One region of the Marinomonas sp. A3A genome, then DNA from elsewhere that is predicted to be linked to it. Evidence: predicted binding sites of a transcription regulator. Region 1 holds the regulator's gene; each other region holds the start of a gene.

Region 1 (7,988 bases):
TCGTTAAAATACTATCAACTCGTTCTTCTAACAAAGCTGGATCTTTAGACAATACCGCCTTATCAGCGACAATATCAGTTCGAAAGGCATCTACCACTTTAATAACGGCATCCCTTGCACCTTCAGAGCTAGACCAAGTCAGACCCGAGCCGAGCAAAGCAAAAACAAAAATAACACCAGATAAAATCTTAGACATATACTACTTCTCCGAATCGCCACCTTTGAACAAAAACTGACTAATCAAAGTCTCCAAAACTAGAGCCGATTGAGTGTCATAAATCTCGCTGCCATTTTTAAGCATCTCATCATCAGCACCAATAGAAATACCCAGATATTTCTCGCCCAACAAACCACTTGTCAAAACAGCAATAGAACTATCTGTAGGAATATTGTTAACGTCTGAATCTATATTCATTGTGACTAAAGCCATATATAAGTCCTTATCAAACGTGATGGACTCAACATTACCAACTGCTACACCAGCAATAGACACTTTAGCCCGACTTGTTAGCCCAGCAATATCATCAAATCTAGCAACGACCTGATAAGTATCTTTCTTACTTGAAAAAGCAAGACCACTAACCTGAACAGCCAAATAAACAAGAGCTGCAACGCCCAATACAATAAAACACCCAACCATCAACTCTGAACGTTTACTTCTCATGCTAAAAATCCCCAAACATAGCGGCGGTTAATACAAAATCTAAAGCCAAAATAGCCAATGAACCTAAAACCACTGTACGAGTGGTTGCCTTACCAATCCCTTCAGAAGTAGGAACACACTCATACCCTTGATAAACTGCTATCCAAGTAACAACCACTGAAAAACATAACGCCTTAATAAGACCATTCAGAATATCAGTATCAAAATACACGGACTGCTGCATTGATGACCAAAATGCACCATCGTAAACACCTAACCACTCGACCGACACAAGATGTCCACCAAGGATACCAGATGCAGAAAAAATCAAACTCAAGATAGGCAAACAAATCACACCAGCAATAAAGCGAGGCGCAATCACTCGCCTCAACGGGTCTACCCCCATCATCTCAAAACTAGATAACTGCTCAGTTGCTTTCATCAATCCAATTTCAGCAGTCAAAGAAGACCCAGCACGACCCGCAAATAAGAGCGCCGTCACTACAGGAGAGAGCTCTCTCAACAAAGAAAGCGCCAACAACTGACCAACGGCCTCTTCTGAGCCAAACTTAGCGAGAATGCTGTAACCTTGAAGTGACAGCACCATGCCAATAAAAGCACCAGAAACAATAATAATAACAAGAGACAACACACCAACAGAGTAAAGCTGCTTCACTAATAAATTAACGGACTCCTTAAAGCGTACCGGCAATCTAAAAATGCTTTGCACTAGAAATATTCCAGCCCGGCCAACCGCTTCAAGCCAATCCAGCAGCGACGCCCCTAACAATCCAATACTTTTCATAACGCCACCCTGCCAGAGACATCTTCTTCTGGATAATGAAAGGGAACAGGGCCATCAGGCTCACCGTTCAGAAATTGCTTCACTTCAGCATCATCAGATGCTCGAATCTCATCCGCAGAACCTTCAGCTATAACCCGCCCACCAGCCAAAATACAAACATGATCAGCGATAGAAAGAGACTCTTCAACATCATGAGAAACAAGAACCGACGTGATATGTGCAGAATCATTAAGCTGACGAATCAACTTCACAAGAACCCCTTTCGATATTGGATCTTGTCCAGTAAAAGGTTCATCGTACATAACAAGCTCTGGATCTAAAGCAATCGCGCGAGCCAAAGCAACACGACGAGCCATACCGCCAGACAATTCCGATGGCATCAAATTAACAGCACCTCGCAAACCAACACTGTAAAGCTTATCAGCCACAATATCCGCGATTTTCTTTGCATCGTACTTAGTGTGCTCCTCCATTGGAAAAGCAATATTCTCAGCAACAGTCATATCACTAAATAAAGCACCACTTTGGAAAAGCATGCCCATTTTCTTTCGCACCTTATAAAGTTCGGAGCGAGACAAGGCATGAACGTCTTGACCATCCACTAAAATCTTGCCCGAATCTGGCGCAAGCTGTGCCGCAATCAAACGCAGCAGCGTCGTTTTTCCCGTTCCACTAGGCCCCATTACCGCAGTAATTTTACCTCGTGGAATAGTAAGGGAAACGTTCTCATAAATAGACCGCTCTCCCCTTGAAAAACTAACATTTTGGACTTTTATATAAGCATCTACCACTGACACACCTTTTTAATCCCTATAAAATATTGCCAGATACTAACATCGCCCCCCGATAAATAAAATCGCGACACAGCCAAATCCATTTTGTTTATAAGATCAAGCCTTGAATTTCAACGTCAAACCTCATTAAATGGTACTCCCTGTATCTATGAGTAATATCAATACCATGCTGTTGTTTTCAATCGCCCTAATTCTAGGCTTAATTTTACTCGTAATGAGTTCCGACAAATTTATAGAACACTCTGCACTTGTAGCAGAGAAACTAAATGTTAATCCAATGATAATAGGCATTACATTAGTCGCGTTCGGCACATCAGCACCAGAAATGGTCGTTTCAGCCATTGCCGCACTGGATAACGCCCCTGAAATTGCCGTCGGCAACGTCCTCGGATCTAACATTGCTAATATCGCTCTTGTCTTCGGTATCACATTGTTATTCTCCTCGATCCCAATAGCGTCGGGCCTATCATCAAAAGAAGTCCCTCTTGTATTGGCAATCACACTGCTAGCAGGATTTTTACTGTTTGATCAGACCCTTGGCGTATGGGATGGAATCATATTAATTGCTGCTTTTATCATTATTTTGGTGATTTTATTGAAAGGCAGTAAAGATTTAGAAAATGATTTAAAAGCAGACCTTCCCGAAGATGATGGCTCTTCTATTGGCAAATCTTTGTTGATTGCCTTTATTGGTCTTGCTGTCTTAATAGGTAGCTCAAAATTACTTGTTTGGGGAGCAATTGGCATAGCGACCGCTTTAGGCGTAAGCGAATTGGTTATAGGCCTTACTATCGTTGCTGTCGGAACCAGCTTACCAGAGCTTGCCGCTTCAGTTAGCAGCGTACGAAAAGGTCATCACGACATAGCAATTGGTAACATCTTAGGATCAAACATCTTCAACTTAGCAACTGTACTTCCTCTACCTGGCTTAATTGCACCAGGATTAATTGATGGAAGCGTAACAAGCCGAGACTTCCCTTGGGTATTAGGCTTAACCGTCGCTCTTGCTCTTGCCATTTTCATCTTCAAAAGAACGAAGAACAACAGCATCCCTCGATGGGTAGGTGTACCACTGATTGCTTCTTATGGGGTTTATTTATTTATCATTAGCACAAACGGTTCGGTGTAATGCTTTCGCTTAAACAACTAATAAAACCCAAAAACCTCTCGATCATAGGGGCTGCTTTACTATTAGTGGCTTCTTTAGGGTGGTATGGGACGACACCTATGCAAAACTTGGTTCAAACTGAATCACTAAGCAGCTCACCCGACTATTTCATCACTAAAGTCAAAGTAAAAGAGTTTGATACCGATGGAGCTCTAATTGAAACACTCGACGCAGAACAAACACTGCATTATATAGCTAAATCCAGAACCTTATTAGAAACTCCGAGTATTGAACGCTACACAAAATCAGGTCAATGGAGCGCAAAAGCAGATAAAGGGGTTATTGAAGACGGAAGTAATGATATTCTATTAACCGAAAACGCTAGAGCAACTAAAAAATACCTCCAATCTGAAGATATAAAGCTCAGTGCAGACAACATACATTACTTAGATAAAGATCAATCACTAACCAGCTATGGAAACGCGACACTTATCTCCACTCAAGGAGAGACTTCTGCTGGAGAAATTAAAACTTATATCAATTCAGAAGAAGTCGTGATGACAGGATCTGTACGAGGAAAATATGAAACGATTCATTAACATCAGCGTGTTGCTCACTTCGGCCCTAATTGGCCAATACGCATACGCACTGCCTGACGACACAAGTAAACCATTAGAAATACAGGCAGATGAAGCATTATTCGACCAAAACTCAGGCGAAGCAATATACAAAGGTAATGTATTTGTTAAACAAGGTACCATTGAAATTCAAGCGCAATACCTTAAAGTAACAACCGATCCAAAGACTCGACAATTCAGCAGCCTAGAAGCCACAGGAAAGCCTGCGAAATTTAGCCAGCAAATAGATTGGAGCGGCAACATTGTTATTAGCAAAGGTAACGAAATACATTACCTAACAAGCGAATCAAAACTAGAAATCATCGGCGACGGCTATTTAAGTAGAATGCAAAATTCCATCACTGCAGACTACATCCTTTATATGGTCGATGACGGCACTTTCAGTGCTGAGAAAAAAGATTCAGGGCGCGTTTCAATGACTTTACAGCCACAAGCGCCAAAAGATAAACAAGCACCTGAGACCAAAAAATAGATGGCTATACTAGAGGCAAAACACCTTGCAAAGAGTTACAAAAAACGCCAAGTCGTAAAGGATGTATCTATTTCCGTTGAGTCAGGCCAAGCCGTTGGCCTACTCGGCCCTAATGGCGCGGGCAAGACAACCTGCTTTTATATGATAGTTGGCATGGTAGCAAACGATGCTGGCGGCATATTTATTGACGGCCAAGATATTACTCATGACGCGATGCACACACGTGCTCAAAAAGGCGTTGGCTACCTTCCTCAAGAGGCATCTATTTTTAGAAAAATGTCTGTAGAGGATAATATTCTAGCCATCTTAGAAACACGCAAAAAACTAACAAAAGCGCAACAACAAGAAAGACTAGAAGAGCTCTTAGAAGAGTTCCATATCACTCATATTCGCACCAACCTAGGAATGGCCTTATCAGGAGGAGAAAGACGCCGGGTCGAAATAGCGAGAGCTGTTGCCATGAACCCAAAATTCATCTTACTTGATGAACCATTTGCTGGCGTAGACCCTATTTCCGTTGGTGATATAAAGCACATTATCAAACACCTCCAAGAGAGTGGAATCGGCGTCCTAATTACCGATCACAACGTCAGAGAGACACTAGACATCTGCGATAAAGCTTACATTGTTGGTAATGGCTACATCATTGCATCTGGCGATGCCAGTACCGTCATCAACAATGAACAAGTAAAAAAGGTCTATTTAGGCGACGACTTCCGCCTGTAACCCCTTATCATTGCTGTAGAAAGGGAGTAGTATGCACAACTCGTTCCAATTCATTCAATTAGAAGAAAGAGTTGCTCTATGAAGCAGTCTTTACAATTAAAGCTCGGTCAGCAGCTGACCATGACGCCACAACTGCAACAGGCTATCCGCTTGCTGCAGCTTTCTACGTTGGATTTAAAACAAGAAATTCACGAATTCCTTGAGTCTAATCCACTACTTGAGCTCGACGACGACGAACAAATTCATAGCGACATCCCTGCCAGTATAGAATCAAAAAGTGCTGCAGATACAACAGTCGACAACAATAGCGAAGAAGCACGCGTAGAGTCCGAGTGGACAGAAAGTATCCCAGAAGAACTGTCCATCGACAGTAACTGGGATGACACCTACCAAAGCTCTGCGGCCGTCAGTGATCACAACAGCTACGAAGGCGATAGCGACTTCGAAAGCCGAAATGCACCAGCAGAAAGCATACAAGACCATTTAATATGGCAATTAAATTTAACTCACATGTCAGATCGCGACATCGAAATCGCTTACGCCATCATTGAATGCGTCCAACCCGATGGCTACTTAAGCATTTCCCCCGATGACATTTGTGAGTCCCTTTGTACAGAACTAGAAGAGCTTGAGTTAGACGAAGTCATTGCTGTACAACACAGACTACAACGCTTTGACCCTGTTGGCGTATGCTCGATCGACCTACGCGACTGCCTTCTTGTGCAACTGGAAGCTTTCCAGAGCCACCCTCTATACAAGAGCACACACAATCTTATTGATCATTACCTACCCTTGTTAGGTAACCGAGATTTTGCTCAGTTAAGCCGCAAAACAAAATTAAAAGACGAAGCACTAAAAGAAGTCGTCAATTTGATCCAACAGCTTAACCCACGCCCTGGCTCAGTGATCGACGCAGATGACACCGACTACGTTATTCCAGACGTCACCGTAAAAAAACGCCATGACGTATGGCAAGTTGAACTAAATAACGACGCGTTGCCGCCCATCAAAATCAATGAGACTTACTCAGCGATGGCTAGCACAGCAACAACCGCCGAAGATGCCACCTACATCAAAACCTCTCTTCAAGAAGCAAAATGGTTCATGAAGAGCTTGCAGAGCCGCAACGAAACATTATTAAAAGTGGCCAGCTGCATAGTAAGTCGACAAATTGATTTCTTCGAACTTGGCGAAGAAGCCATGAAACCCATGGTTCTTCACGATGTTGCAGAAGAAGTTGGCATGCATGAATCAACTATATCTAGGGTAACAACCCAGAAATACATGCACACACCTAAAGGTATTTTTGAGCTAAAGTACTTCTTCTCCAGCCATGTCAACACAGCCTCTGGCGGAGAATGTTCTTCTACAGCAATACGAGCTATGATTAAAAAGCTTGTATCAGATGAACCAGCAAAAAAACCACTAAGTGACAACAAGCTAGCTGCTATTTTAGCAGACCAAGGCATACAGGTTGCTCGACGTACTGTTGCCAAATATCGAGAGGCGATGAACATCCCTCCTTCCAATGAACGAAAACGACTGATCTAAACGGAAACCATTTTATCATGTCCTTGAAATCATTATTAAAAGCGGAACTCGTTCTCGCAAAACAAGATATTGTTAGTAAGAAACGCGTCCTTGAAAGCATTGCGGAAGTCGCTTCAAATCGACTACATTGCGACAACGAAGCCATCTATGACGCATTACTTGGTCGAGAGAAACTAGGCAGCACAGGCATTGGCAACGGCATCGCTATTCCACATTGCCGTCTAGAGTCTGCAAACCACACCGCTATCGTTGTTATGTCTCTACAAACGCCTATTGATTTCGACTCCATCGACAAAAGAGCGGTTGACCTAATATTTGCTCTAATTGTTCCACCTCATGAGTGCGATCAACACCTTGCAACTTTAGCCCAAATCGCCGAGCTTGCTCAGTCTCCAGAAGCATTGGACAAGCTGCGTACAGCACAAACCAATGAAGAACTATTCAATATTTTTGACTCATTAATATAGGGAAACAGCATGCAGGAAGAGTCCGTCACAATTATAAACAAACTTGGCTTGCATGCTCGCGCTGCCGGCAAACTAGTTGAAACAACCACTCGCTTCTCTTGCGACATCACCATAGAAAAAGACAGCCGCAATGTTGACGGCAAAAGCATTATGGCAATGATGATGCTGGCTGCTGGAAAAGGCACAGAAATTCGTGTCAAAACCAATGGTGAAGACGAAAAAGACGCAATAAAGGCGGTGATAGAATTAATCAACAATCGCTTTGGTGAAGACGAGTAAAACCTTCTATGTCAGAGCAAAACACGCTTAATCACCTTCAAACGGTTACTGAATCGCTTGAATCCGGTGCCACCATGCAAATCCGTTATCTACTTAACGGGGCTTTGCCTGCACAAGATGTTGCTCGTCTATTAGAGTCCTCCCCTCCCAAAGAGCGTAAGCTTCTTTGGGAGTTAATCGAAGCAAAAAACGAAGGTGAAGTACTTCAATATCTAAGCGAAGATATTGGTGTACAGTTCATGAAAAACATGGATACAGAGCGACTCATCGCCGTATCCGAACACTTTGAAAGCGATGACCTTGCCGACTTACTTCAACACCTACCAGAAAAGGTCGTAAAAGAAGTTCTTGCGTCAATGTCCTCGCAAGACAGAACAAGAGTTGAAGCACTATTAAGCTACTCGGAAGATTCCGCCGGCGGCTTGATGAACACGGACACCATCACCATACGTCCAAACATCACCGTCGATCTGGTTTTCCGCTATCTACGCAGACACTCAACCCT
Region 2 (7,988 bases), 1.1 Mb from region 1:
GTCGTGAATCATTTGCTCGATCACTGGAACAGGTGAAGCGCCTTCTAGGCGTTGGCGCAAGTTGGACATCCAACGTTCAAAGTCCTGCAAACTTTTTAATGAGCGCCCAGTAACGGTGTCTTCCAGCTCTTTATAACCCGATGCTTCAAACAAACTCACACCGCGCTCAGTAGCGAGGTTCCCCACTTTTTCAAGCGTGGCTGGTCCAATCTCTCGACGCGGCAAGTTAACGATGCGTAGGAAAGCGTTGTCGTCGGAAGGGTTTACCAAAAGACGCAAATAGCTCATTAAATCTTTGATTTCCGCCCGAGAGAAAAACGAAGTACCGCCGTTCATCTTGTAAGGAATACGGTACGCTTGTAACTTGATCTCTAACAAGCGCGCTTGGTGGTTGCCACGATACAAGATGGCAAAATCTCGATAGGGAATTTCATGACGTAAATGACGTGATTGTATTTCGGCTGCCACACGCTCCGATTCCGCATCTTCGTTACGGGTCACCATAACGCGAATCGGGTCGCCCTCTTCGTGATCACTCCATAAGGCTTTATCGTAAATATGCGGATTGTTCGCTATCAGCGTATTGGCCGCTTTCAGGATGGTTTTAGTCGAACGGTAGTTTTGCTCCAACTTGACCAATTTCAAACTCGGGTAATCGACAGACAAACGCTCAAGGTTTTCAGGGCGTGCACCACGCCACGCATAAATAGATTGATCATCATCGCCTACTAGAGTGAAACAACGACGAAATCCAGCTAACAAACGAATCAATTCATACTGACTGGCGTTGGTGTCTTGGCACTCATCCACCAGCAAGTAGCGAACTTTGTTTTGCCAACGATCGCGCAGCTCTGCATCGGCCATTAACAAACTAACCGGCAATAAGATCAAATCGTCGAAATCTACTGCGTTGTAAGCGCGCAAATAACGCTGATATTGCACATACACTTGCGCCGCTAGCAGAAACTCTTCGGTGTCCGCATTGGTCATGGCTTCTTGTGGCGTAGTTAGATCGTTTTTCCAGTTGGAAACCGTATTTTGACAGTAAGCGGCAGAGTCAGTTTGACCGTTAAATTCTTTATCGAGGATTTCTTTGATCAGACTAAGGGAGTCTTGAGAATCAAAAAGGGTGAAGCCTTCTTTTAAACCCGCGCGGCGATATTCTTTACGAAGAATGCGTAAGCCTAAATTGTGGAAAGTCGAGATACTCAAGCCTCGACTTTCTTGTTTAGACAACATGCCGACAACACGCTCTTTCATTTCTCGCGCCGCTTTATTGGTAAAAGTCACCGCGATAATACTATTAGCTTTGAAGCCACATGTTTGAATCAGATAGGCAATCTTTGTGGTGATAACACTGGTTTTTCCCGAGCCAGCACCCGCCAATACTAGCAAAGGTCCATCGATCTGTTTGACGGCATCTAGCTGACGCTCATTCAGATTGCGAAGACGATGGGATATGGATGGCATGGATTGACTCATGGAAAAACTCTGGCTCGTATGGCTATTAAAAATCAGCCGTAAGTGTACCCGACAATAAAGAATCTCGCACTGAGAGAAAAATCATAAAAGCAAAAACTAACAAGCACAAAAAAGGGATGCACAAATGGCATCCCTTTTTTGACGCTAAGCAAATAGATTATTTACCTGTTTCTTGAGCGTTGTTTTCAGCAACTGGTCGACGGCTCCAATAGCTCGCCAACAAAGATCCTGAAATATTGTGCCACACACTGAAAATCGTTCCAGGTAAAGCTGCCATTGGCGTGAAGAATTTCACCGCTAGCGCTGCTGCTAGACCAGAGTTCTGCAAGCCTACTTCAAAGGCAATAGTACGACAAACACGAGCGTCAAAACCAAGTAGGTAAGTGACCCAGTAACCCAAGGTCAAACCAATCGCATTATGCAGAATAACCGCTGCCGCAACAATTAGACCTACTTGAACGATCTTGGATGCACTCAATGCCACTACAATGGCAATAATCAGCACGATGGCAAACATTGAGATGTACGGAAAAATCGGCTCAGCTTTGCGTACAAACTTTGAGAAGAAGGTATTAATCAACACACCCGCCGCAACAGGCAATAATACGATTTTAAACAAGCTCATTAACATACCAGCGACTGGTACATCGACGCTCTGACCAATCATTAGAGATACTAAGAATGGTGTCAGTATTACGCCAAGTAAGGTCGAAATAGCCGTCATGGAAATAGACAGCGCCGTATCGCCTTTTGCTAAGTAACACATAACATTCGATGAGGTACCGCCTGCCACACTGCCCACAAGCAACATGCCAACGGTTAATTCCGTATCAAAACCAAATGCAAAGGCCACACCAAACGCCGCAATAGGCATGACTAAAAATTGCAATAACACACCCACACCAACGGCTTTACCATTCTTCAATACTTGTTTGAAGTCTGCAGGGCTTAAGGTCAATCCCATTGCCAACATAATGATGGTCAATAATGGAACGATTTGAGTTTTCAAGCCGACAAATAAATCCGGTTGAAAAAAGGCAATTGCTGAAAGCAATAACGCCCAAAAAGGGAACAGCTGGATAACCATAAGACAACACTCCACATAGGCCACTCACCCTTGCCGCTAATAAATCAACAACTGCGAGCACGCAACGACTATTTAATTATTATTAGTCCCAAAAATGGGAAGAGGATTGTAACGAAATGAGCAAGGTTAAAACAGCTTTTATCCTGCATTTAAAAGAGCTGAAAATCTTTAATTAAACCTCATTGAAGGCATGATTCGCCTCCAATGTTTCGGAGTAAAGTCTATGGTTAAGCCGTTTTTAAAAGTAGCCTTCGTTTAAGAAGAGACCGCCACAGATAAGGTTTTTTCCATTTTTCGATAACTTAACGATTCCATTAAATGCGCTCTTGTTACTGGAGAGTCGTTTAAATCTGCTAGAGTAAGCGCCACTTTTAAGACTCGATGATAAGCACGCGCCGAGAGTTTTAGTTTTTCCAATGCCTGTTGCATGAACTGCTTGTCATCATCACTTAGCGCACAAATAGCTTCTAATTGGCGGCCACTTAGCAATGCATTTTGTACGCCTTGACGCGCTCTTTGCCTTGCAACTGCGCGTTCAACTCGTTCGCGAACATTGGCACTGCACTCCCCTTCTTCTTGCGCGTTCACTAAAACATTAGAAGGCAAAGGTGGAACCTCTACATGTAAATCGATACGATCCAAAAATGGCGCAGAAAGTTTTTTAAGGTATTTTTGGCTAGCGCTGGATTGATAATAATCCTGTCCACCATTGTAGGCTTCGTTACTGGCGTTCATAGCGGCAACCAATTGGAATCGAGCCGGAAAAGTCACTTGACCGCGAGCTCGGGAAATATGCACTTCGCCGTTTTCCAATGGTTCGCGCAGTACCTCTAACACTTTGCGATCAAATTCTGGTAGCTCGTCCAAAAATAACACGCCACAATGCGCTAAAGAGGCTTCGCCTGGTTTAGGAATTGAACCGCCTCCTACCAATGCAGCAGCCGAACAAGAATGATGCGGAGACCTAAAGGGGCGTTCAGACCAATACCAATCGAGTCCCATTTTTCGTCCAGCTACCGATTGAACTGACGCCACAGCCAGTGCTTCAGCTTCAGTCATAGCGGGCATTATACTTGGTAAACGTGACGCTAACATGGTTTTGCCTGTTCCAGCTGGACCTATAAATAATAGATTATGCCCGCCTGCTGCTGCGACTTCTAACGCTCGCCGCGCCTGATATTGGCCTTTTACATCGCGCATGTCTTTATGATCCAAAGGCAACGGCTCTGTGGGTTTAGATTCGCAAACAGGTAACTTACTTAATTTTAGTAGATGGGCTGTCACTTGGGTAAGGTGTTTAGCAAATACCGCGTCGCCTTCCACTAAAGCGGCTTCTTGTTGATTGTCTTCAGGAAGAATCAGCTGACGGTTAGACTGATGACAAGCAATGGCCGATGGTAGTAATCCTGGCACGCCACGAATATCACCCGACAAAGCCAATTCGCCAATAAACTCGGTATCACGTAAATTCAACTCTCCAAGTTGCCCAGACGCGACTAACACACTGATAGCAATCGCCAAATCATATCGACCGCCCTCTTTGGGTAAATCCGCTGGCGCTAGGTTGATGGTGACTCGTCGAGTGGGAAATTCAAAATGGCTGTTTATAATCGCGCTACGCACACGATCTTTTGCTTCTCGAACGGCAGCTTCAGGTAAACCCACTATATTAAGGGAAGGCAATCCATTTGAAATATGAGTTTCAACGGTAACGAGAGGAGAAGACACGCCCACACGGGCACGACTATAAATAGTAGCTAAACTCATGATCACTCCTTGATCAATTTAATTGGCAATTTTCAACGACAAGCAATCCAGCTTGTCATTTCTTTCGTATCTCTATTTCATTCGCTTATTAAGGTTACCGACTTCCCATGCACCAAATAAACCCCAACAAACTGCTGTTATCAAAATGGACGTCCACCTCACCACAGCAAAAAGAAAAGCATTTTATCGTCACCAAACTCATTAAAGATGATAACGACATCGTCATAGAATGCGTGCTTGAAGCCGTAATCAACAAAAATCAGTACTCTCTACCTTGGCAAGCCCTGACATCGCCTGAAAAATGGCTCCAAGGTTGGAAATGAGTTAGTCTTTTTTCTCTAACTCATTTAAACGAGCTTCCAATACAGCCAATTTTTCACGGTACTTGGCCAACATTGCAGCTTGCACTTCAAACTCTTCACGTGTGACTAAATCCATTTTGCTTAATGTATTACGTGCCACTTCGTGCAGTTGCGCCTGAATCTCTTCTTTTGGCAGCTTACCCAATGTTTCTGCTGCTTGTCCTAATCCGGTTCCAAGCTGCTTTATAAATTGATCAATCATGTCATTCTCATTTTTGCATTTACAATACTTAATAGTATAGAAGCCTAAGTAAGGTGCAAACAAGCTCTCAGCTGCACATCTTTATATCCCTGCTCCTTTATAAACACGCAATACTATTAAATTGCCTCTTTTTTGTGCGAGAAATAAAATATTGCGGGCTTTAATCAAAACAAATCCTCTAAATAAGGCACGCATTACACTCTTAGCTAAATGTTTATTTTCTGATCAGAAGCAATAAGATAGGGATCTCGTCCAGTAATGCCACTCACACAAGTCACCCATTCGCACCAAGTTAATGCAATGACCAACCAAGACACCCCAATATGCCGCACTAAATAAAGCCATCTGATGCTCTTTTTAATTTCGAAAAGTCGACAAAATCCTTACAAAGCCATTGTTATAAGGGCATATCTATATATGGCACGCATATTGAATAAAGCTAAGTACCTGCGATACGACAATAAAACTGACTTTTAAAGGAGACAGTGGGTATGAAGCTTATAACTGCCATCATCAAGCCATTTAAACTCGATGATGTTCGAGAAGCACTTTCTGAAATCGGCGTTCAAGGTATCACCGTAACAGAAGTAAAAGGTTTCGGACGTCAAAAAGGCCACACAGAACTATACCGCGGCGCTGAATATGTAGTGGATTTTTTACCTAAGGTAAAAATCGAACTTGCCATTGCAGATGAAATGACCGACCAAGTGGTTGAAGCCATCACTGGCGCAGCAAACACTGGCAAAATCGGCGACGGTAAGATCTTTATCGTTAACCTTGAACAAGCGGTTCGTATTCGTACCGGCGAGACTGGTGTAGAAGCAGTTTAATCACTGCTCTAATTATACAAGCCTTTAGGGGGGCGAGACATGCAAGATCAAATTTTTCACTTACAATATGCGATGGACACCTTTTATTTCTTGGTGTGTGGCGCGCTGGTCATGTGGATGGCAGCTGGATTTGCCATGTTGGAAGCAGGTCTAGTACGTGCTAAAAACACCACTGAAATTCTAACCAAGAACGTGGCTTTGTTTGCCATTTCTTGCATCATGTATCTAGTTTGTGGTTACGCTATCATGTACGGTGGCGAGTGGTTCCTTACTGGTATTCAAGACGTAGATGTTGCTTCTACTTTAACGGACTTTGCAGGACGTGAGGGTGGATTTGAAGGCGGTGCAATCTACTCTGGTGCTTCAGATTTCTTCTTCCAAGTTGTGTTCGTTGCAACAGCGATGTCTATCGTATCTGGCGCAGTTGCTGAACGTATGAAGCTTTGGGCTTTCCTAGTATTTGCAATCGTAATGACTGGCTTCATTTACCCAATGGAAGGTAACTGGACTTGGGGTGGCGGTTCTGTATTCGGTATGTTTAGCCTTGGCGACCTAGGTTTCACTGACTTCGCAGGTTCTGGTATCGTTCACATGGCTGGTGCTTCTGCTGCATTAGCTGGCGTATTGGTACTTGGCGCTCGTAAAGGCAAGTACGGTCCAAACGGTGAAGTTCGCGCTATTCCTGGTGCTAACCTACCACTAGCAACATTAGGTACTTTGATCCTTTGGTTGGGTTGGTTCGGATTCAACGGCGGCTCTGTACTAAAACTTGGCGATATCGCTAGTGCTAACTCAGTTGCCATGGTGTTCTTGAACACAAATGCAGCAGCAGCTGGCGGCGCAATCGGTGCACTTATTCTCGCTCGAATCTTATTCGGCAAAGCCGATCTAACTATGCTTCTAAACGGTGTACTTGCTGGCTTGGTAGCAATCACCGCGGGTCCTGATACGCCATCTGCTCTAGGTGCGACGCTTATCGGTCTTGTTGGTGGTTTGATTGTTGTTGTGTCTATCCTGACTCTAGACAAGCTTAAAATCGATGATCCAGTGGGCGCGATCTCTGTTCACGGTGTGGTTGGTCTTTGGGGCTTGCTAGCTGTGCCACTAACTAACGATGGCACTACGTTCGGCGGACAAATCGCGGGCGCTCTTACTATCTTCGTTTGGGTATTCGTTTCTAGCCTAGTGGTTTGGTTAATCATCAAAGCCATCATGGGTGTTCGAGTTACTGAAGAAGAAGAATATGAGGGTGTTGACCTTTCTGAATGTGGTATGGAAGCGTACCCAGAATTCAGCAAGAAGTAATATCTCTTCATAAAACTTAGACATTTTAATATCAAAACCCTCGCCTCGGCGGGGGTTTTCTTTTTATATCCCTTATTGAGTTAGCGTTATACACCCTTATGACATACTGATCTCTTACTTACTCACACCGATACGCGTTATCATGAGCAATACATAAGACCGATTTATAGAGGCCAACATGCACGACGATTTACATTTAACCATTCGTAACCTTACCAACGACGACTACGACGAAATAAAAGTACTGATGGATAAGGTCTATCACGACATTGGTGGCTCATGGCCGGAACACACAATCCACAAGCTGATCAAAGACTTTCCTGAAGGACAAATCTGCCTAGAAGACCACGGTAAAATCGTTGGCTTAGCCTTGTCTGTTCAAGTCAGCTATCAGCGTTTTAGTAACCCGCATACTTATGATGATCTTATCGATCAAAAAGAAAATATTTTAAACGACGATCGTGGCGACGCTATGTACGGTCTAGATGTTTTGATCGCGCCAGAATACCGCGGCTACCGTCTTGGCCGTCGTTTATATGAAGCGAGAAAAGACCTTTGTCGTCAGCATAACTTACGAGCTATTTTGGCGGGTGGTCGTATTCCAAGTTACCACGAACACGCCCATGAAATGAGCGCTGCGGAATACTTAGAATCCGTTCGCGAACGCAAAATTTACGACCCTATTCTGACTTTCCAATTGTCTAACGATTTCCAAGTTACTCGTTTACTAAAACGCTACATGCCTGAAGATGAAAAATCTCAAGGCTACGCAACCTTGTTGGAATGGAAAAACATCTTCTTCGAACCAGATACTAACGTGATTCGTTCACGTAAAACCCAAGTTCGTATCGGTGCGATTCAGTGGCAAATGCGTGAAGTAGAAAGCGTTGACGAGCTACTAAAGCAAGTCGAATACTTTATCGATGCAGTATCTGATTATAAAAGTGACTTTG
Region 3 (7,988 bases), 1.1 Mb from region 1:
AGATGACTCAAACCATTCTTGATTAACACCAGCAAACTGACGCACAAATGGAAATAGTGCAATATCCGCCACACTAATGTCATTTCCAAATAGAAATTCATTTCTACTTAAACGCTTATCCAATCGACGTAAAAAAACTTCGCCTTTATTACGATAATAGTTTTCACTGAACTCAGGATGTCGATCCGCGTATTTATAACGGTCTAACCAATGTTTAAAAAAATTATCGTTATACGCTATCCATGCTTTTATCTTATTTTGCTGACTATTTTTCAACGGCCACAGTTGATTCACTAGATTGCTATCATTCGACTGCGAGAGCGCCCAGAAAATAATATCCAAACTCTCAGGGTACCTAACGCCATCTATATCAATAAGTTGCGGTACACTTGATCGCCCACCCAACTTCAACAATGCGGCAGGTTTAGATTTCAAAATCACTTCACGTAAATGTACAGTTATCCCCAAGAGAGCAATGGTATATCTAGCTCTCATAGCATAAGGACAACGCCTAAACGAATACAACACAGGTAACAAAATAATCCCCTACTTTCTACAAGCCATACAAATTACAAACATAAAAAAACCATGTTCCTCATCAATACCTTATACAAAATAAAATATTTAAATGCATGGTTTTTTAGTAAATCAAAAGCTCAATTATACTGGGGTAACATTTTCAGCTTGAGGACCTTTTTGTCCTTGGGTAACTTCAAATGTTACTTTCTGGCCTTCCTGTAGAGTACGACGACCATTGCCATTTATAGAACGAAAATGAACAAAAACATCAGGACCGCCTTCACGCTCAATAAATCCAAATCCTTTTTCGTCATTAAACCACTTAACAATACCTGATACTAACTGACCTGACATAACAACCTCATTATTTGTGTTGCTCTTAAATAAGCAATCTTTTAACTATGCAAAAAGCAATTAAACTTTAAGCAACGCCTTAATGTTAAGTGCATTAAGTTAACACCAATCTAAAAATACACCAACCCATCGATAATATGTTGTAAAAAACAAAATAGAAAGTAAATGGAAAACAAGTATTGTTAAAAAAGGTAATAACTCTTAAATCAGATAATAAAAGCTCCTCTAGAGAATGGACAATAGCCTAAAGCCTCACCTCACAACCAAAGCAAGCAACCCGAAAAATACCAAAACAGTGCAAATGAAAAACCACCCATCCATTTAGCACCAAAAAAAAGCACAACTGGAACAATTATTGCTTTCCCAAAAATCAGTTCTAAAATCTCTCATAAAACAACTCAAAAAGCCCCAAAACAAAGCGCTTATGGATAAGAGAAAACCTTTTCGGTGCAAAAAAAACATTAGGAGCCACTTGTGATATCCACAAACAGTGCAGTAGACACGCTAATATCCAGTTCAAACACCCTTTTTATACTACTCGGCGCCATTATGGTATTTGCTATGCATGCAGGATTCGCCTTTTTAGAAGTCGGAACTGTACGCCATAAAAACCAAGTAAATGCGTTAGTTAAAATAATGACAGACTTTGCTATTTCCGCTCTTGTGTATTTTTTTGTCGGCTACCAAATCGCTTACGGCATTAACTTTTTTGATAGTGCCGCCGTGCTATCGCAGGAGCATGGCTATAGCTTGGTAAAATTTTTCTTTCTCATGACCTTTGCAGCCGCAATACCCGCCATTATTTCTGGAGGCGTTGCTGAGCGAGCAAAATTTTATCCAATGCTTATTTCTGCCGCCATTATCGTTGGTGCAGCCTATCCTTTTTTTGAAGGCATCGTATGGAATGGTAATTACGGATTTCAAAATTGGTTAGAAAAACAATATGGCGCCCCTTTCCATGACTTTGCAGGCTCGGTTGTCGTCCATGCTTTTGGCGGCTGGGTTGCACTTGCAGCCATTATATTACTTGGAACGCGACGCGGTCGCTTTAAACACGGAAAATTAGTCGCATTCGCGCCGTCAAATATCCCATTTTTAGCATTGGGCGCTTGGATACTTTGCATAGGTTGGTTTGGCTTTAACGTGATGTCAGCGCAAACTCTCGATGGTGTGAGTGGATTAGTCGCAGTCAACTCTTTAATGGCTATGGTAGGCGGCATTATCGCCGCCATGCTATTTGGAAAAAATGATCCAGGTTTTATCCATAACGGCCCATTGGCAGGCTTAGTTGCCATATGTGCAGGCTCCGACATCATGCATCCTATTGGAGCCTTAGCTACCGGAGCAATTGCAGGTGCGATATTTACAACTCTATTCACTATCATCCAGCAAAAATTCAAACATACAGATGATGTACTTGGTGTTTGGCCACTACATGGCGTTTGTGGAGCCTGGGGGGGCATTGCTGCAGGCGTTTTTGGATCAGAATCACTTGGTGGACTAGGTGGCGTTAGTTTTACCTCTCAGCTGTTAGGGAGCCTAGGAGGCATTATGATAGCAACGCTAAGTGGATTCATTGTTTACGGAATAGCAAAAGCAATCAGTGGCATAAGACTCAATGAAGAAGATGAATTTAATGGCGCGGATTTATCAATCCACAAAATTGGTTCGATTGGTAAAGAATAAGTCCCATGCTAAAAAGTAGCCTGATGTCACTTTAATTTTCAACTAAAGTGACATCAGTTTTTTTTATTTTCTAGTTAATCTTGAAATTGCTATAATCACCCATTTATTAGAGTAAAAGCGTTAATGAAAATTTGGCTAATAACGCACAGTGAAGAATTAAAAAAAAACTCAGGAACAGGAAGGCTAGTAAAAGAGACCTTAGGAAAAGAGTGCGAAATTATTGTCTGGTCTAGAATCGCGCCAAACGAAGCTATATTAAACCTATCACCATCCGATACTTTGCTGATTTATTTGTGTGAAAATGAAGAACAAAGAGCAATTAATGATAGCCAGATAGCTAAGGATAACATCATCATTATTGACGGAACTTGGCAGCAAGCGAGAAAAATGTATAACCAGTCACCTTACCTAAAAAAATTCCAGCACCATGAAATTAAAGATATCAAATCCTTATACACAAAACGTCGCAATCAAAAAAATATCGGTCTTTGCACTGCTGAAGTCGCTATTCATATTTTGACTGAATATAAACATCCAGCTGTGTCAGAATTATCTTATAAATTCACTGAATTTAATCAGTAACTCTTACTCTAATTTCACCCAAATGCTCGACCCAAGCCTGCATTTCGTCCCCAACAACGACAGCCCCAACATTCTCAGGTGTACCTGTCATAATTAAATCACCTGGTCGTAACTCAAAGACCTCTGACAGTTTACAAATAACCTCTTCAATAGACCAAGTTAAGTTTGAAACATGGCTAACTTGCTTAAGATCGCCATTAACTTTTAATCCAATTTCGGCTTCTGACACCTTAGAAGCAAGTTGGTCTGTTTTTAAATAAATAGAGCTTATTGGTGCGGATTCATCAAATGATTTACCCACCTCCCAAGGACGGCCTTTCTTTTTAGCTTGAGTCTGAAGATCCCGACGAGTCATATCCAAACCGACAGCATAGCCTAAAATAGAGGCTCCAGCTTGCTCCATCGTTAAATTACGACCACCCTCACCGATAGCCACAATGAGCTCTACTTCATACTCAAACTGCGACGTAGCCATAGGATAAGAAACACAAATAACTTCAGAAAAAGCAGCGGGAACAACGCAAGATGCATCTTTGGCAAAAAAAAATGGAGGGTCTCTTTCAGGATCATCACCCATTTCCTTTGAATGCGCTGCATAATTACGACCAACACAATAAACACGGCCAACAGGAAATACTTGATCACTTTCAACAATAGGTAAATAGACCCGAGATTGTTCCGCTACAATATTTTTCACTTAAACCTCAATAGAATATAGAAAGACCTAGAAATGACCTGACTTTAACCAGATAAAACAACCTGAAGCGACACTCCAGCGATCTAATCTAAAATCAGGCTCACGAAGCCAAGCTCCCGAAGACATTTGGATATCACCATATTTAGCCAGACCAGAAATAATAAATAACTCAACAGAAGCACATAAGTCCAATTCGTCTAATATATCTTCACTATTCTGAATACGAACCAGCCAAACTCGCTCATCTCCAAATTGATAAAGAGATAGAATTTCTGATTTTTCAGACGACCAGATACTAGAAGTATCTACATAGACCTGATTTAAATCATGGGGTTGAAACTGATGCAATTTGACGAATAAAAAGCAGCCATCACGACTATGAGGAGCATGGCTACTGCCAGGAGGATTTCTAAAATAGCTACCAGCTTTGAAGTCACCTTTTTCATCGGAAAAAACACCATTTAAAACAAGTATTTCTTCTCCCAAAGGATGGGGATGAGGACGAAACACAGAATCAGCTTCATATTGAACTAAACTCGTCGCATGACCCCGTTCAGTTTCTTCCCGCGCTAGAGGCTTTCTATAAACACCAGACATAGGACTGGCTACCCAATCAATTTTATCTGTATCCATGAATACTGTCTTAGCAAAATCCATGTTAAGCATAACTGACCGCCAACCTAATATTAAAAAATAAGTTTAACGGTTTGATCAAATAACAATCAAGTTTTTATTGTTCATTGAAATAGAAACAGCAGGCATAAAAAAAGCACCAGATGCTGCCACCTGGTGCCAAAAAATGCTCCAATAAATCCGCCTACAAGAGAAGAAATATGGAACCTTGAATGATCTTACTTAACGTAAGGCTCCTAGCCTTATTAGATCAGGAGCCTTAGAGTAAATAAAATCCTCTAGGAGAAGATCTTAGAAACCGTAGTAAACACCAACAGCTGTTGTGTCATCTTCAGTAGATTTAAATTGTCCTACTTCTGCAAAAACATATATGTTAGATGCTAGGCTATAAGTAACACCTACACCATATTCGTTAAAGTCATCAGCATTATCTGGATCTACATTCTGATAAGAAGCATATACATCACCAGAACCATAGCCATAACGAGCAGCTAGACCTGCAATATCTTGAGTATCTTCAGTCGTTTCATACTTAGCTGTCACAGACAAGCCATCTACAGGAGTAACTGTCACAGCCAAACCAGTTGTCGCTTCAGCATCAGAAGTGTTATTACGAGAATCATAACCCAAGGCAACAGAGAACATATCAGCAGAGTACTTCAACACAACCATGCTAGACAGTGAGTCGTAGTTATCGTTAGTTGCACTACCTTCACTAGCGTCGCCTTTCACCTGAATTGCAGTTTGCACTTCAAAACCATTAATAGAAGGTGAGAAATAAGCAATTGTATCGCCTTCCGTAGTATCTTCAGCATTTGTAAAGCTTGGAGACTCAAACTGATCTACCGCATCTTGAATAGCATTGTTGTAAATAGTATCAAATGAACCAATTTGAACTTTACCAAAGTTACCTTTCAAACCAACGAAAGCTTGGTCTAAATCTGCTTTACCATTATCATCTGCACCGGTTTTTTGGTCAGCATCAAATTCAAGCTCATACTTGAAGAAAGCAGTTAGATCATCATTGATTTTTGTTTCACCTTTCAAACCAATAGTTGAGCCATTATCTTCAAAGTTTCCGCCAGCATCTTTATCTACATATGCGTACTGGATGTTACCGTAAACATCTACTGTAGAACCTTCAGCGGCTTGAACTGACACAGAAGCAAGTGCTGCACTTGATACAGCAATAGCAATAATCGATTTTTTCATTCTCGTTTCCCTTTTAAATGTTTGTACGCTTTTCTTGTAGGCGCTTGATTTGTGCAAGCAACAGTCAAACAATCTAAACAATTCACAGAAATAGACAACCATTCGCAAGCTAATTGCATAAAGTATCCACCATACATGACATTTACTTGAAATATGTCATATAAAAAGGATTATAAAATATTTACAAAAAACAAAAAAAACATAAGAATCAAAACCTTATATTGAAATGAAATATAATGTGCATTAAATAAACAAAACAATGAAGTAGCAAAATATTCTAGAAAAATACCTATTGTGCAACTGCTAGCTAAGACCTAATAAACACTGTCTAGCTAATGAAGAGAGAACAAGAAAAAGAGTAAAGCAAGTGAAAGGAAGGCTAAACTAGAGGGTCGAAAAAACCCTCTTAAACATAAAAAATGCACTTACCACATCAAGTCATCGGGAATCTGAAAGTCCGCATAAGGATCATCATCAACACTTTCAACACGATTATTACAAACGAGCACACAAGATGAATCACGCTCATTTATCTTTACAGCGACAGGTTCAGGAATAATTTCGTACTGCTGGTCAAGCTTAACAATAGCTAGCCGGCCTCGACTCAAGTCATCATGCATAGATTGGCTAATATATAGCTGCTTCACTTTTTTATTATCAGTAAAATGATAAGCAATATCGCCATCCTGCTTTCGAACACGATTTTGTTCTATCATTTGTCGAATCTGGCCCTGTACTGCTTTTTGCTCAACAAGCTTCTGACGCTCCATATTCAAAGCCCGATCTTTCTCTACTTTCTCTTCCCTTTGGCGCTTCAACTCTTCTTGACGCCCATCATCTCCAGCAGCTGCAACCTTGCCCTTTTTTACCTTCTGTTTAAGCTGCAAAGATTCTGCTTTTAATTTCTTAACCTTCTTTTTATCAACAAGTCCAACGCCCAATAATTGCTCTTGTAAAGACTTCGCAGCCATTAAAACCTCCTAACCACTAACAAACATGCATCAATCCAACTTAGAAAGCTAGATCATGCTGTAAATCACAACCTATAAAAACAAAAAAAGCGACTTTAAAAGTCGCTTTTTAGCATTCGCACTGCTGAGAGTATCCTCAGCAACGTTACATTATAGAGGTGTAACGTTTTGAGCTTCAGGGCCTTTTTTGCCTTGAGCTACTTGGAATTCAACTTTTTGGCCTTCAGCCAAAGTTTTGAAACCAGAAGTGTTGATTGCAGAGAAATGAACAAAAACATCAGGACCTTGATCCTGAGTGATGAAACCGAAACCTTTAGTTTCGTTGAAAAATTTTACTGTACCAGTTACTACGTCAGACATGTCTGTTTATCCTGTAGGTTAAGTTAATTTATACGAAGATGTAAATCATCTACGTTATAGTGCTAAAAAAACTCGGTATTACTTATGACTTAACAGGACCGAACATACATGACGTAATATTCGCAACTCTGGACATAAATATTGCCAACTCTTTTAAACGAAACTGATTGTAGTCCGCTTTAAGCCACGGGGTCAATCATGTTCTACATAAATTTAACAAGATAAGCTAAATAAAAATACAAGCATATGTATGCTATTTTCCTATCTATATGTATTGTAAGACTTTTTTTCTATTTTGATCGAAAAAAAATATTAGAGAAAATATATAAAAATCTTTAACTTTTACATTTTTATTAGATAAGTTCTGTTAAATTAGTAACAACCTAGAATACTCTCACTCTTGTTTGCTCTGAACACCTATATATGCGCCCCTATATCAAAAAAGCATACACTCTAATATGGTGCATAAGGTAAATTCACAATACTTCTAATACTTTAGTTTGTGCTACGCATACGCTATAGAATTAGCCGTTCATTTTAGGGTAACAAAAAAATAAAATATCTATATGAAGCAATAACTTAAATATTATATAACGCCAACAATTCAAGATTGATTCCCAACACTTAAATTGCATCAGCTAAGAAACAGCGGACACAATAGCATCCAGCCCTATCCACCTAAAATCAACTGACAACCCTCCTAGTGAAGCAAATAACAAGCGTAACTCTGAAATAGGCATTTTTGTGAATAAAAACAACACCTATTTCCAAGATTATTTAACACATTTTGTCACCTGCCATTAACAATGGCTTCACGTATATAACCCAAACATAATTAACGCCAGTAGTGGGCGAATTCGCATTTGCAGCTTTGCATGCGATTATAGATTCACAAATTGAAAATACAGAAAAAAGAGAACATGAAGAGATGTAAGATAGATGCGTATGAGAGTGGAATAAATTTTCCGCTGCAT
Region 4 (7,988 bases), 1.4 Mb from region 1:
TTCTCCACCCATTGTCAGACGAACATCGCCATCTTCAAGCTGTTTATCGACCGCAAAGCCAAGAGCTTTGATGGTGTCCCATTCGCCTTCGGCATAGGGTTTGGTCACACGTGGATCTTCATGGATACGAGTAACTATGTTGCTGTAGCTAAACTCACATTCACATTCGTCAACAAAGCCAGTAATCGGTGCTGCTGAAGCTGGCTCAGGTGTACAAGCGAGAGGGATGTGACCTTCGCCAGCGAACAAACCTGAAGTTGGGTCTAATCCAACCCAACCTGCGCCGGGTAAAAACACTTCACACCATGCGTGTAAATCGGTGAAATCTTCTTCAGGGCCAGATGGACCGTCGAGGGCTTTCACGTCAGAGGTTAGCTGAACAAGGTAACCAGACGCAAAGCGTGCTGCCAAACCGAGGCTACGTAGTATTTGAACTAATAACCAAGAAGTATCACGGCAAGAACCTTTTTTCAGGGTCAGGGTTTCTTCACAAGTCTGAACGCCTGGCTCTAAACGAATGCCGTAGCCGATGTCTGCTGCTAAGCGACTATTGATCGCTACAAGGAAGTCGTTAATCGGCGTATTTTTACGATCAACTGTTGATAACCATTTATCTAATAACGGGCAAGATTCGGTTACTTGTAAGTAAGGATCGAGCTCTTTCTTAAGTGCTTTATCGTAGGCAAATGGATATTCTTCCGCGTAGCTTTCAACGAAGAAATCGAATGGGTTGATCACCGTCATATCGGCGATAACTTCCACGTAAAACTCGAGTTTGTTGGTTTTTTCAGGAAACACTAAGCGCGTCTGGAAGTTGCCAAACGGATCTTGTTGTACATTGATAAAATGCGTTTCAGGCAAGACTTTAAGCGAGTAAGCATGAATTTTTGTGCGTGAGTGCGCAGCCGGTTGCAGTCTTAAAACGTGAGGAGCTACGTTAATAAAACGGTCAAACTCGTAAGTGGTCTTGTGCTGTATTGCGACTCTAATGGTCATGCAGCGTCTCCTTGCCGAAAATGAAACCAGTTTTCGGTGATCTGGTGATTTATTTCGATAATAGCAATCTGTATATCATTGAGATGGTTGTGAAAGTCTTCATCCAAATCTTCTGAACTATTGATTGGGTAATCAAATTCTAAAAGTTTATCTACCTTAGCGGTAATTAAACCAGCGCGTGGTAATTTTGTCGCCGCTTCACCTATTTGACCTAAGCAGTAAGCTAGAGATCGTGGGAAGCAAGGGTCATTCATCAAGAACGTCGTCGCTTTTGCACCGTTAATAGAGGTTCTTACGGTGCGACGATAATCCAAATACGCACTTTGCGATTTTAATACTTTTGACCAAGTCACTTGGCCAAGTTGAATTCTTGTTTCTGGATCAGATTGCAGCATCAATGATACCGCGGCATCAAGAATACGCGTTCCCATATCGGCACGTTCTAAATAGCGTCCCATAATGAGGAAATGCCAGCCAGAATCACGCCTCATGGCTCCGGCAAATAGACCAATGATTTTTTGACACCCCTCAATGATCGTGTTCAAAAAGTCATGGCGACCTGAGCGGTTGATGCCTTGCTTGATGTTCTGTTGTGCGTATAGATCCAGCTCGTTTATCAGCTCCCATGTTTCTTTGGGAACCGCATCACGAGTGGTGCGGATATTTTCTCGCACCATTTTCAATGACGACAACATTGAGCTTGCATTTGTGTCGTCAGCTAAAAGAAATTTCACTACGTTGCGTTCGTCTTTTACTTTGTAGCGTTGTTCGAAAATTTCTTCGCCACTGAGTATCTCGATTAGGTTATACCAAGATACTTCGATATCTTTCGGTAGGTCGAACAATAGGTCGTCATAAACACTGACCAAGCGGGCTGTGTTTTCAACGCGTTCCAAATACCGTGCGCTCCAATATAAGCGTTCTGCGACTCTAGATAACATGATTACTGCCCCTTTGTTTCAACAATCCAAGTGTCTTTACTACCACCACCTTGTGACGAATTAACGACCAAGGAGCCTTTTTTCATGGCCACGCGAGTTAAGCCGCCTGTGGTGACGTAGGTTTCCTTCGCTTGCAAGATGAATGGACGAAGGTCAAGGTGACGAGGTTCTAAGACACCTTTGGATATAAGCGTTGGTGCGGTGGATAATTTCAACGTTGGTTGAGCAATGTAGTTACGCGGGTTTTTAGTGATTAGCTCAGCAAACAATGCTTGTTCTTTTTTGGTCGAGTGGGGACCAACTAACATACCGTAACCGCCCGATTCGTTGGCCGGTTTAACCACTAGTTTGTCTAGGTTGGCGAGTACGTAGGCGCGTTGCTCTGGGTCATCGCACAAGAAGGTCTGGACGTTGTTAAGAATCGGCTCTTCGTTCAAGTAATAACGAATAATATCTGGCACATAAGCGTAAACCACTTTGTCATCGGCAACACCAGCCCCCGGCGCGTTTGCCAGTGCAACATTCCCTGCTCGCCATGCGCGCATGAGACCTGCAACGCCTAGGACAGATTCTGGATCAAAGGCTTCTGGGTCGATGAATAAATCGTCAATACGACGATAGATTACATCTACGCGCTCAGGCCCATCGATGGTTTTCATGTAAACACAGTCGTCGCTGTCGACAAATAAATCGCTGCCTTCTACTAATTCTGCGCCCATTTGTTGCGCCAAAAAGGCGTGTTCAAAATAAGCGGAATTATAAATACCAGGTGTTAATACCACGATCTCAGGATTTTCTATGTCTCTTGGTGATAAAGATGCCAAGGTATCAAATAATTGCGAGGTATAAGAATCGATCGGCAAGATGGATTCGTTTTCAAACAGTTCAGGAAGAACTCGCTTTGTAATGGCTCGGTTTTCCAGCATGTAAGACACACCAGAAGGTACGCGTAGATTATCTTCTAAAACAAAGAAGTCGCCATTTTCATCTCGTACTAGATCGGTACCACAAATATGCGCCCATACGCCGTAGGCTGGTGATACGCCAACGCATTCTGGTCTAAAATTTTTGGAATCTTTGATGATGTGTTCTGGGATGATGCCGTCTTTGATGACGTTTTGGTCGTGGTAGAGGTCGTTGATGAAAAGGTTAAGAGCGGTGAGTCGTTGTTTTAATCCTGCTTCAGCTATTTTCCAGTCTGAGGCTTCTATGGTTCGGGGGACAATATCGAAGGGCCATGCTCTGTCTATATTACCTTCCTCTGTGTAGACCGTGAAGCTGATGCCCATCTCTTGTATCGTTGCTTCTGCGGTGAGGCGCCTCTTTTCTAGCTCGTCTTCAGAGAGACTGTCTAAATATCCCAAGAGTTGTTTTGCTGGAGATCTTGGGGCGCCTTTGTCATCTATTAACTCGTCAAAAAAATCAGATGACTGATAATGGCTGGTTAGTTTTTCCATGTATACCTCGTTCTCTTTATCAAGCCGGAGGTGGGTGCCTTAAACCTGCACACTTACGTGCGCTTTTCTTGTGCATCCGCCCCACATCGGGGAGACTTCTTTACTTTGTAAGGTTAAACCTAGCTATATCATTACCTTGATTAACTAGGTTGTGACTAGTGTTTTCGCACTACTTGAAGAATAAAGCAAGGATCGAGCCATAGTATTTGCAAAGAATGTGTAGGCTTTTAATTTGCCGGGAAGTGATATAGATCGGTTTTATTCAAGTCGAAATTCGCTACTATGGCGCTTCTAGAGTTTTGCAAAAGCATTATCAACAAAGAGGAAAAGTAAGTGGATCAGGTAAGTCGCGTTGTTATTGCTGGTGCAGGTATTGGAGGCTTGTGCGTCGCGTTAGCTTTGGCTAAGCAAGGCTTTCAAGTCGTGGTGTGCGAGCAAGCTGCAAGTCTTGGGGAGGTTGGCGCAGGCTTACAAATTAGCCCTAATGCTTTAAAGGTGTTGCGACAACTTGGTTTGGAAGTTGAATTGAGCGGATTGGCTTTTGTTCCCCAATACGCCGCGATTCGAGATTATAAAAGCGGTGAGTACTACCTTAAATCCTCTTTGGGTGAGCAAGCTGAAGTTCGCTATGGTGCGCCTTATTGGCATCTGCATCGTGCGGATTTGCATCAGGTTTTGGCTGCAGCCTGTGCAAAGGCGGGTGTCGAATTGGTATTAAATGCGGTAGTGACTGGTTATCGCGAAAATACTGAGCTTAATCAAGTCTGTTTGTTGCTCGAAGATGGTGGTGAATTTAGTGCTGACTTACTGATCGGTGCGGATGGCATTCGTTCAAAAGTACGAGAGCAAATGCTAGGGCAAGAGCGCCCAAACTTCATGGGACAAGTCGCATGGCGTGGCGTGATTCCAGTTAGTGATCTGATCGTGAATATTAAACCAGATGCGTGTGTTTGGGCGGGACCTGGTCGACATTTTGTGAGCTATTATTTACGCGGCGGCGATTATGTGAACTTTGTTGCCGTTGAAGAACGCAGTGATTGGCAATCTGAGTCATGGCGTGAAGAAGGCGATGTCGACGAGTTAAAACGTGCTTTTGCAGATTGGCACCCAGAAGTAAGTGAGTTAATAAAGTCCGCGAGCAGTACATTTTTATGGGCGTTGAATGGCCGCAATGAACTGCCTACCTGGTACGACGGTCGAGTAGTTTTATTGGGTGATGCTTGCCACCCCATGTTGCCTTTTATGGCGCAAGGCGCCGCAATGGCGATTGAAGATGCTTTTGTTTTAGCTAAGTATTTGTCTCGTCATACTTTGAGCGATGCTTTACTGAAATACGAGCAAGTGCGTAAACCTCGGGCGACGAAAATTCAGCAAATGTCTAAAGCCAATGCTGGCTTATATCATATGCACGGTGGTGTACTGGGCAAAATGAAATTAAAAGCGCTTCAAGCCGCGGGTCGTTTTGTTCCTGATGTTATCCAGTCTAAGTTAGATGTAGTGTATGGCTATGACGTGACCAAGGATTGATACGGATCGTTTTATAAATATGTAAGAAAAGAGTCTATTTTGTCATTTTATGTTCTACACTTTTTCTTTGAGTTGTAATCATCTATTGTGAATAGGTGGCTTGGCGGCTGTTCTGCGGTCGCTACGCTGCTTTACTCCTGAATTAAATGAACGAATTAAACACGAAGGGATAGTGTCATATGATTGTTCTCTCGGTACTCTTTTTAGTCATTGGTTTGGCTTTGCTATTAGGTGGTGGCTGGTTAGTGTCATTAGATGGCAGCCTCTACTATGTTGTTGCTGGTGTTGCCTTTATCGCCGTTGCTTTGTTGTTAAAAAAGCGTAATAAAATAGCGAATCTAATTTACGCTCTATTGTTAGTGGGAACCTTAATTTGGTCGATTATGGAGTCTGGTTTAAGTTGGTGGCCTTTAGCAACACGAATGGGGCTTTTCTTAGTACTCGCCGTTCCTCTTCTCTTATTGGCTTTCTTTAAACAGCGTAGTGGTGGACGTGTGTTGTTTCCAATTTGGTTAGCAACCGCATTAGTCACTATCTCACCTTTGTTTATGACGTCACCTACGACAGTTGAAGGCAAGTTGACGCGTTCAGTAACCATGTCTGATGCTGATACAGGTAATGTTACGCAAGGTGAGTGGAATGCATATGGACGTAGTAATCTAGGTCAGCGCTTTTCGCCATTAGGTCAAATTACGCCGGATAATGCTGATCAGTTGCAACTTGCTTGGCAATATCAAACAGGCGATAAGAAAGGGCCAAAAGATGTGGGTGAAACCACCTATGAAGCAACACCGTTAAAACTCGGTAACGCTCTTTATGTTTGTACTCCGCACAACTGGCTAATTGCTCTAGATGCGGATACAGGTGAGGAACAATGGGTTTATGATGCGAAAGTACCAGCAGAAAGTCAGCGTCAGCATCAAACTTGTCGAGGTGTTTCTTATTTACCACCTTCCAATTCAACACAGCTTCCAGCTATTCAAAAATCATCCGTACCAGCCCAAAGTTTACCTAGCATGCAGTGTGATGCTCAGTTGTTCTTGCCAACGTCGGATGCGCGTTTAGTGGCAGTGGATCCAACAACTGGCGCTCGTTGCGCTAACTTTGCGGATAATGGTGAGTTGGACTTAATGCACAACATGCCGTTTAAACAGTCTGGTTATTACTATTCTACATCGCCGCCATTAGTTGCTGGCGGTGTGGTGATTGTTTCTGGCTCGGTGAACGATAATTATGCAGTGAATTCTCCATCTGGCGTAATTCGAGCTTATGACGTCAAAACAGGTGAATTGAAGTGGAACTGGGATTCTGGTCATCCAGATGAAACAGCGCCGATCGGTGCCGACGAAACTTATGCGACAAGCTCGCCAAATAGCTGGTCCGTTGCTAGCGCTGATGAAAAACTTGGTTTGGCGTATTTCCCAATGGGGAATCGCACACCAGATCAGTTAGGTATGTACCGTTCACCGGCAGAAGAAAAATATGCGACTTCGGTTGTCGCGTTGAGCCTCGAAACTGGCCAGGTCGCTTGGGTACAACAGTTTGTTCATCATGATCTATGGGACATGGATACGCCAGCGCAACCTGCTTTGTTGGATCTAGATACGGCCACGGGTAAGCAGCCTGCTTTGGTGGTGCCAACCAAACAAGGTGATGTGTACGTGTTGAATAGGAAAACTGGCGAGCCTATTTTTCCTATTACTGAAGAGTCTGCACCGCAAGGCACGATTCCTGGTGACTATGCGGCGAAAACTCAACCTACTTCGGCTTTATCTTTTAAGCCTGCCAAGTTAACGGAAGCGGATATGTGGGGCGCGACACCATTGGATCAACTAATGTGTCGTATTCAATTCAAGCAATTGCGCTATGAAGGTCGTTACACGCCACCGTCAGAGCAAGGCTCTATTGTTTATCCTGGGAACTTTGGGGTATTCAACTGGGGCAGTATTGCTGTTGATCCAAAACGTCAACAAATGTTTGGCATGCCTTTGTATCTTGCTTTTACTTCTACTTTAGTGCCAAAAGAGGGTGCTGATTTAGGGGAAGCGAACAAAGGTGAGCAAGGGTTAAACTCAAACGAAGGTGCAGATTTTGCCGTTGAATTGAAACCTTTCTTATCGCCGTTAGGTGTCCCTTGTCAGCAACCACCATGGGGTTATGTGGCTGGTGTGGATCTTAAAACGGGCAAGACTGCTTGGAAACACAAAAATGGTACCATCGAAGACATGACACCTCTTAAGTTGCCAATAGAAATGGGCATGCCCGGTATTGGTGGTCCAGTGATTACCGATGGCGGTGTTGTTTTTATGGCGGCATCGGTTGATAACTATTTGCGAGCTTATGATATGTCTACTGGCGAAGAGTTATGGAAAGGTCGATTGCCGGCAGGCGGACAAGCCACACCAATGACTTACCTAAACAGTAAAGGCGAGCAAATGGTTGTTCAGGTAGCTGGTGGACATGGTTCTATTGGTACAACCATTGGTGATTATGTGGTTGCTTATAAGTTGAAAAAGTAATGCTAAGGTTGAACTTTTTCTTATAAAGAAACTGCTGTTATAAGATATAACAAAGTCCAGTATTGAAGTGGCCAGAGAGCTGGCGATTTTAATACTGGACTTTTTGTTGTCTTAATATTGCATATAGCAATATTGAATAAAAAGTATCAATATGCGTTTTTTTTGTTATAACGTTTTGTGACAACGACATCGCAATTTATTATTGGTCTCATCTATAACTTTTTACTATTATTTGCGCCTTTCTTCCCTAAGACCACAAGTCGCGGGGCTAACTTAATCTGGAATCCTCAGACGATATGACTTCTAAATCTCCTCTGGCACTATTGCCATTGTTACTTTTCCTTGTTCTTTTTGTTGGCAGCGGCCTTTGGTATCAGTCTGAAGGCGTGGACTTTGCCTTTTATCAGATCTCTGCCCCTGTCGCTATTTTACCAGCTATTGCCTTGGCAATTTTATTAGGTAAAGGGCATTTTAATAAGCGCATTGAAACCTTTATTGAAGGTGTGGGTGACAACACTATTGTGACTATGGTGCTTATTTATTTGTTG

The links. The regulator sigma-54, encoded in region 1, starts transcription at its own class of promoters, with help from an activator protein. The targets are predictions, from matches to a motif close to TGGCACNNNNNTTGCTNT.
Region 2: a site for sigma-54 is predicted at 5,319-5,336, ahead of glnK (P-II family nitrogen regulator). Genes of this name have one in related genera too.
Region 3: a site for sigma-54 is predicted at 1,218-1,235, ahead of CYL31_RS16785 (ammonium transporter). Genes of this name have one in related genera too.
Region 4: a site for sigma-54 is predicted at 3,577-3,594, ahead of CYL31_RS04860 (circularly permuted type 2 ATP-grasp protein). Genes of this name have one in related genera too.

The regions. Positions count from the first base shown of each region.
Region 1 covers NZ_CP025532.1:2,478,092-2,486,079, forward strand. The annotation lists gene CYL31_RS11545 (MlaC/ttg2D family ABC transporter substrate-binding protein) at 1-196, opposite strand, end outside; gene mlaD (outer membrane lipid asymmetry maintenance protein MlaD) at 200-664, opposite strand; gene mlaE (lipid asymmetry maintenance ABC transporter permease subunit MlaE) at 666-1,448, opposite strand; gene CYL31_RS11560 (ABC transporter ATP-binding protein) at 1,445-2,245, opposite strand; gene CYL31_RS11565 (calcium/sodium antiporter) at 2,391-3,371, shown strand; gene lptC (LPS export ABC transporter periplasmic protein LptC) at 3,470-3,949, shown strand; gene lptA (lipopolysaccharide transport periplasmic protein LptA) at 3,933-4,460, shown strand; gene lptB (LPS export ABC transporter ATP-binding protein) at 4,461-5,186, shown strand; gene CYL31_RS11585 (RNA polymerase factor sigma-54) at 5,265-6,737, shown strand; gene ptsN (PTS IIA-like nitrogen regulatory protein PtsN) at 6,755-7,204, shown strand; gene CYL31_RS11595 (HPr family phosphocarrier protein) at 7,214-7,483, shown strand; gene mgtE (magnesium transporter) at 7,492-7,988, shown strand, end outside.
Region 2 covers NZ_CP025532.1:3,620,844-3,628,831, forward strand. The annotation lists gene rep (DNA helicase Rep) at 1-1,482, opposite strand, end outside; gene CYL31_RS16995 (bile acid:sodium symporter family protein) at 1,640-2,569, opposite strand; gene CYL31_RS17000 (YifB family Mg chelatase-like AAA ATPase) at 2,825-4,336, opposite strand; gene CYL31_RS17005 (TIGR02450 family Trp-rich protein) at 4,444-4,659, shown strand; gene CYL31_RS17010 (accessory factor UbiK family protein) at 4,661-4,900, opposite strand; gene glnK (P-II family nitrogen regulator) at 5,392-5,730, shown strand; gene CYL31_RS17020 (ammonium transporter AmtB) at 5,770-7,035, shown strand; gene CYL31_RS17025 (carbon-nitrogen hydrolase family protein) at 7,214-7,988, shown strand, end outside.
Region 3 covers NZ_CP025532.1:3,579,587-3,587,574, forward strand. The annotation lists gene CYL31_RS16775 (glutathione S-transferase) at 1-528, opposite strand, end outside; gene CYL31_RS16780 (cold-shock protein) at 661-873, opposite strand; gene CYL31_RS16785 (ammonium transporter) at 1,348-2,559, shown strand; gene CYL31_RS16790 (tRNA-uridine aminocarboxypropyltransferase) at 2,665-3,141, shown strand; gene CYL31_RS16795 (fumarylacetoacetate hydrolase family protein) at 3,131-3,838, opposite strand; gene CYL31_RS16800 (cupin domain-containing protein) at 3,866-4,504, opposite strand; gene CYL31_RS16805 (porin) at 4,763-5,683, opposite strand; gene CYL31_RS16810 (DUF2058 domain-containing protein) at 6,109-6,654, opposite strand; gene CYL31_RS16815 (cold-shock protein) at 6,805-7,014, opposite strand.
Region 4 covers NZ_CP025532.1:1,043,541-1,051,528, forward strand. The annotation lists gene CYL31_RS04850 (transglutaminase family protein) at 1-996, opposite strand, end outside; gene CYL31_RS04855 (alpha-E domain-containing protein) at 993-1,937, opposite strand; gene CYL31_RS04860 (circularly permuted type 2 ATP-grasp protein) at 1,940-3,394, opposite strand; gene CYL31_RS04865 (FAD-dependent monooxygenase) at 3,728-4,921, shown strand; gene CYL31_RS04870 (glucose/quinate/shikimate family membrane-bound PQQ-dependent dehydrogenase) at 5,101-7,440, shown strand; gene CYL31_RS04875 (Na+/H+ antiporter NhaC family protein) at 7,737-7,988, shown strand, end outside.